DNA from 2 places in the Peribacillus sp. NPDC096379 genome. Region 2 is predicted to be linked to the other one. Evidence: riboswitches for the same ligand, from Rfam matches in the RefSeq annotation. Region 2 holds a riboswitch; the other holds the start of a gene.
What was found. Region 2 has a riboswitch for preQ1 ahead of queF (preQ(1) synthase). Riboswitches for the same ligand answer to the same signal wherever they lie in the genome.
Positions count from the first base shown of each region.

Region 1: another riboswitch for preQ1. It lies ahead of queC (7-cyano-7-deazaguanine synthase QueC); the one in region 2 lies ahead of queF (preQ(1) synthase).

Region 1 covers NZ_JBIWFD010000003.1:180,950-184,381, reverse strand. Annotated here, with positions in the region: gene ACIQZI_RS15020 (NAD(P)H-binding protein) at 1-8, shown strand, start outside; gene ACIQZI_RS15015 (aldo/keto reductase) at 453-1,457, shown strand; PreQ1 riboswitch class I at 1,561-1,604, shown strand; gene queC (7-cyano-7-deazaguanine synthase QueC) at 1,658-2,317, shown strand; gene queD (6-carboxytetrahydropterin synthase QueD) at 2,317-2,793, shown strand; gene queE (7-carboxy-7-deazaguanine synthase QueE) at 2,786-3,432, shown strand, end outside.
Region 2 covers NZ_JBIWFD010000006.1:76,477-79,908, forward strand. Annotated here, with positions in the region: gene ACIQZI_RS21095 (purine-cytosine permease family protein) at 1-1,154, opposite strand, end outside; PreQ1 riboswitch class I at 1,569-1,615, shown strand; gene queF (preQ(1) synthase) at 1,741-2,241, shown strand; gene ACIQZI_RS21105 (DeoR/GlpR family DNA-binding transcription regulator) at 2,780-3,432, opposite strand, start outside.

The sequences.
Region 1 (3,432 bases), on a different contig from region 2:
TCTATTAGTATTTCTCAATAAAAGGGGAGATCTACTATGGAAGAAAAAGTAATAGCTGGACGTGACCGGTTTGAGGAATGTGTACGAAATTAAACTATGATGTTTTATTCGGGCAAGTATGAGATGGGAAGAAGAATTAACTCCAGAAGTTTGATTACATAACTGCGCTCATAACTTCAGGTACATTTTAACAATTACTAACACATCTCGAACTTTATCTCGGTTTAACAGGCTGTAAAACCCCCACCTCAATTTTTGTGAGAGAATCAAGAAATAAATAGGTGGGGGATAAACAGCCTGTAAATCCCCGATTGGTTCAACTAACTATCAGTGGGGGATGAAAAAACCCCCCACTGATGGAAGTTTCACTTTATGAAGATGAGCCAAAAGCTAGGTCTTCTTTTGCGAGTGCTGCTAAAGTGTACGGTTAATAATAAAGGGGAGGTTTTATTATGGAATATGTAAAGTTCGGTAATACTGGTACGGATGTTTCTCGTATTTGCTTAGGAGCAATGGGGTTCGGGGATACTGAAAAATGGACCCACAAATGGGTTTTAGATGAAGAACGTAGTCGTCCAGTCATCAAAAAAGCTCTCGATTTAGGGATTAATTTCTTTGATACTGCGAATATCTATTCAATGGGCGAAAGTGAAAAGATTCTCGGCCGGGCATTGAAGGACTATGCTAAGCGTGACGATATTGTTCTTGCAACAAAAGTTCATCAAACAATGCGTTCAGGTCGTCCTAATAGTGGCGGATTATCTCGTAAAGAAATTATGAGCGAAATCGATCAAAGTTTAAAGCGCTTGGAAACAGATTATGTAGATTTATACATTATTCACCGCTGGGATTATGACACACCAATTGAAGAAACTATGGAAGCTCTTCATGATGTCGTTAAATCAGGGAAATCTCGTTACATTGGTGCGAGTGCTATGTACGCTTGGCAATTTCAAAAAGCGCAACGTGTAGCAGAACGTAATGGCTGGACTAAATTTGTATCCATGCAAAACCACTACAATATGATTTACCGTGAAGAAGAGCGTGAAATGATTCCGTTCTGTCGTGATGAAAAAATTGCCATTACACCATATAGCCCACTCGCTTCAGGTCGTTTGACTCGTGATTGGTCTGAAACTACTCTTCGTTCTGAAACAGACATGGTTCAACATTCAAAATACGATAGTATGATGAAAGCTGATCAAGGCATTGTAGAACGTTTGGCTGAAGTAGCAAACAATCATGGTGTTACTCGTGATAAGATTGCGTTAGCATGGCTTCTTAACAAGGATCAAGTTGTTGCGCCAATCATCGGTGCCCAAAAAGAAAGTCATCTTGAAAGTGCCGTAGCTGCACTTAATATTCAGTTGACTCCTGATGAGATGAATTATTTAGAAGAGTTATACATTCCCCACCCAGTAGTAGGGGCTCTTCCAAAACCAAAATTCAATAAATAAAGGGATAATAATATGTACCAAAATATGCATTTTCTATTTTTAGTTTGAAGATCTACTGATTTTAGTCTAAAATGAACTGATGTAAATATAAATCCGTTTAATTACGGTAGAGGTTTCTAGCTACCCTCTCTAAAAAACTAAGGAAAACAGCACTGCTTTCTTAGTAGTGCTGTTTTTCTGTCGAAAAGGGGATTTTTTTAATGAAGCAAGAGAAGGCAGTAGTCGTTTTTAGTGGTGGTCAGGATAGTACGACTTGTTTATTCTGGGCGATGAAGCAGTTTAAAGAAGTCGAGGCAGTTACGTTTGATTATAATCAGCGCCATCGGTTAGAGATTGATTGTGCCAAGCAGATTGCAGATGAACTTGGCATTAAACATCATATTCTGGATATGTCGCTGCTCAATCAATTGGCGCCGAATGCTTTAACGCGTGATGACATTGCTGTAAGTGAGGGCGAAGAAGGGGAGCTTCCTTCTACGTTTGTTCCGGGGAGAAATTTGTTGTTCTTATCCTTTGCTGGGGTACTTGCCAGCCAAGTAGGAGCGAAGCACATTATTACCGGTGTTTGTGAAACAGACTTTAGCGGCTACCCGGACTGCAGAGATATTTTCATAAAGTCGTTAAATGTCACGCTGAATCTATCGATGGATCAGCCATTTGTGATTCATACACCGCTTATGTGGATGAATAAGGCCGAGGCCTGGGGCATGGCGGATGAGTTAGGTGCTTTGGAATTTGTTCGCAAAAAGACACTAACCTGTTATAACGGAATCATGGCAGATGGTTGCGGGGAATGTCCGGCATGTAAATTGCGTCAAAAAGGTCTTGATGACTACTTGAGTCAGAAGGGGCAGAAATGATGTATGGATTTCGTATTGTAGATAAATTACAAAAGATCAATGAAGATATCAAATCCACTCAATTAAAATACCATGCTAAACGTGTGCTTGTTAGTAAGGAATTTACCTTTGATGCGGCCCATCATTTACATTGCTATGAAGGAAAATGCAAAAACCTTCATGGCCATACGTATCGCGTCATTTTTGGACTTAGCGGTTTTATCGATGATCGTGGCCTGCTCATTGATTTTGGAGATATTAAAGAAATTTGGAAAAATGAGATTGAGATTTTTCTTGATCATAAATATTTAAACGAGACGCTGCCCTTAATGAATACGACGGCTGAGAATATGGTTGTTTGGATTTATGAAAAAATGGCGGACGCGTTAAAAAATAGACAAGAACAATATGATGGGGCAAGGGTTGAATTTGTCCGTCTTTATGAAACACCGACGAGCTATGCCGAGACAAAAAGGGAGTGGATGGAGGTTGAGTAAAATTCCTGTGATGGAAATATTCGGTCCAACCATTCAAGGGGAAGGCATGGTCATCGGTCAAAAGACGATGTTTGTCAGAACCGCGGGTTGTGATTATTCTTGCTCATGGTGTGACTCGTCATTTACATGGGATGGAACGGGTAAACATCTCATTAAGCAGATGGAGCCAGACGAAATTTGGCGTCAGTTGAAAGAACTTGGAGGAGACGGTTTTTCTCATGTAACCATATCAGGTGGAAATCCAGCTCTTTTGAAGAATCTTGCTGAATTTGTCCAATTATTAAAGCAAGAAAACATGAAGACCTGTCTGGAAACGCAAGGATCAAAATGGCAAGATTGGATGCTTTCAATCGATGAGTTGACGATCTCGCCGAAGCCACCTAGTTCAGGGATGAAAACGAACTTTGACTCACTTGATATGATTTTCAATAAGCTCATGTCAGACAATTTTTTAGGAAATGTGAGTTTAAAGGTCGTTGTATTCAATGATGCTGATTTTGACTATGCAAAGGAAATTCATAGAAGATACCCTGGCATTCCTTTTTATATGCAGGTGGGAAATGATGATACGAAGACTGCAAATGACGCTGCGTTAATTCCCCATTTACTGCAAAAATACGAAGAGTTAATCGAACAAGT
Region 2 (3,432 bases):
TAACCAGGTCCAATTTTCAGTAATTTTTTCACAACCATGGCGTCAGTGACTAATATGGCAGCCCAAGCCAATAAAAAGACTCCCTGGAATGTCATTGCTGTATCTAAATGATCCACTATGTCACATAGCATTAAAACGATCGCCGATATACCGGATACAATAACCCAGAATCGTCTGCCAGGTGTAAATTTAAAGATGTTTTCGAAGAAGTTAGATAATGATAAGGAACTGCTATATATATTTGTCACATTAATTCTCAATTGGGTTAGCATGGTGAATAATGCTCCTCCAATACCAAGAAGCAGTACGATGTAAACCCCTGGATTTGGTTCGCCCAGACGAACACCAAACCATATGCCAAGACCACCCATGACACCAAAACAGAAAATCTGTGGAATAAATCCAATCGCAACCGATCCTACTTTGATATCTTTTGGTTTAAGGAAACGGGCATAGTCCGAAGCAAGCAGGGCTGTCAAACCCATGATCCCGTGGTGCATGCCGATACAAAGTAGTAAAGCCTTACCCCCGACTTGAACGCCATCTGGCATATATGTCCAAAAACTCCCTTCATATACTGACGGTGTGTAAATGGATACAATGATTGCGGTTACCAAAAAAACAGCAAAAATAGGTAAAGACCACTTTTGTAATTTATCTAATTGTTTTATACCAAACCAATTCAAAGGAATAACGATTGTTCCGAAGAGAACGATTAGCGCCCATTCTGGAATGACCGGGAAGAAGGTATGAATGGCTGAAACTAAAATCAAGCCTTCAAACGCACAATACATAATGAAGTTTGTTGCATAAATGAACGAGGTTAATGATGCGCCTATATAGCCAAATCCGCCCCCTCTGGATAATAAATTGACGTTCATACCGGACTTTGCTGAAAGATAAGCAATGAATGTTCCGAGTATACCGGCTACGATTATCGCATATATGGAGGATATAATGGCATTAATGGCTCCGAATTGAAGCGCCATAACGCTTCCCATTTGAAAATAAAAAATGGCTGTTGCTATACCAAAGGTAATATTTGTAATACTTAACCAACCCATATTCCTTTGTTGCCGTGGCACTCTATCTAATGAATAATCATCTTTCATTTCTTCTTTCACTTTGTGATCTGTTACATTGACAGATCTCATACGTATCTACTCCTTTTTGTGTATTATTTCACAAATTAGTTTCTGGCTGCTATGCACAGATTCATCATCCCGCTACACTCTATATTCAATATATCAATATAACTAGGGAATTATCAAACGTCATTATTGCGGTTGCTTGGTGCTTAGACTACTAGAAGCCCGCTACATCTACCAATTCCTCCTTATATCATAGGATTTGTAGCATATACTACACAATTGATGGGATATTGACGATACCTTCAGATTCATTTAACATTTGCACTTTTGTAGAAAAGCGTGTTAGGGATTTCCAAAACCTTCTTTGAGCGTATTAACTATGTTGTATACTCGCCTTCTATAATAAAACGATATAAAGTTTCAATTGACGTTTTGCTAAGTGTTCTTTATGATATGAAAGAGAATTCCCGTACGTAAGCGGGAGAGGTTCATAGCTGATACCCTCTATAAAAAACTATGGATACATGGGAATTTGCCATGTCCATACTGGGCATGGCTTTTTATGTTTTATTCTTTTAGTTGCAATAGAATGATTAGCGGATCTCTCTTTTAAAACAGTGTCGGGAAACCATTTACAAGGGGGATTTTTATGTCTGGCCGAAGCAATGAAGAAGGTTTAAAGGATTTAACATTATTAGGTAATCAACATACACAATATTCATTTGATTATGCACCGGAGGTATTAGAGGCAGTAGATAATCTTCATTCGAATCGTGATTATTTCGTGAAATTTAATTGTCCGGAGTTCACTAGTTTATGCCCACTGACACACCAGCCTGATTTTGCAACGATGTATATTTCTTACGTTCCAGATCAAAAAATTGTCGAGAGTAAATCACTAAAATTATATCTTTTCAGTTTTCGTAATCATGGTGATTTCCATGAAGATTGCGTTAACATTATTATGAACGATCTAATAAAATTACTTGACCCAAGGTATATTGAAGTTTGGGGGAAATTTACACCACGTGGTGGAATTTCCATCGATCCATGGTGCAATTATGGGAAACCAGGTACCAAGTACGAAGAGATGGCCAGTTTCCGTTTGATGAATCATGATCTTTATCCTGAAAAAGTCGACAATCGTTAATCGTTGAAACAAGGTAAGGGTATTGTCGATAAGGTTATTTAATCCACCTAAAGTTATGAATTTCATATGATAGATTTAACTAATTTATCCCGCTTTAACGGGCAGTAACCCCCCCACCTTAAGGCTTGGAGTAATCGAGGAAGCGTAGGTGGGGGGGAACTGCCCGTAAAAGCCCGATTGGTTCAACTAACAATCAGTGGGGGATGAAGAAAACCCTCACTGATTGAAGTTTCACTTTATATGTGTTCCATATAAATTGTAAAATTTTAAAATGATAATAGAAAAACGGAAATTCCACTTAATTCGTTCATTACGAGTGGAATTTCCGTTTTTTGTATGAAGGACATGGGACGAGGCTTCGCGACTTACTAATATAGCCAATCTACTTAGCGGGCATACTTATATTATCGAGAAAGTAGCTGAAATGCCCGCTCTGCACCGCCACCATTGTGATTAAGCGAGTGTAGCGTGCTTCATGATATATCTTTCATAGTAAAGGATGGCGTTTTAACGCCATTCAGGTTTTGAATGAGGATTATTATTCTGAAATGATTAAATGGGTGCTTGTTTTCTTAAATGAATCGATGAGATTCTTATTTACATTTTGGTCCGTAATAATGTAATGAATTTTATCAAGTGTTGCAATACCAATGGTGACATCCTTACCAAATTTTGTACTGTCTGCGGCAACATAAATTTCTTTAGATAATTCAATCATTTTTTTCCTCGTAATTGCTTCTTCTAAATTATAATCAGAGATTCCTTTTTCGACTGTAATCCCACTAGCACAAATAAACGCTTTTACTATATTCAATTCGCTAAAATTGAATAAATAATCATAAGCTACTACAGACTGTTCATTATGTCTAACCTTTCCACCAATGATAATTAGCTCTACATCGCTATTTATTAGTTCTAATACAACAGGAATTGAATTCGTCACTACCGTTAGCTTCTTCTTATTTTTAATATATTTTGCAATTTGATAGGTTGTCGAACCACTATCTATAAAAATACAATCACCGTCATAGATCAAATCGCTACATTTTTGTGCAATTACTTCTTTTTCATTTATATGGCTGACCAAGCGTTCGTCAATTGTCGATTCCCCAAATTTTGCTTCAACGAGCTTAACTCCACCATAAATTTTTTCAATTTTCCCTTGTTTTGTGAGCAGGTTTAGATCTCTAC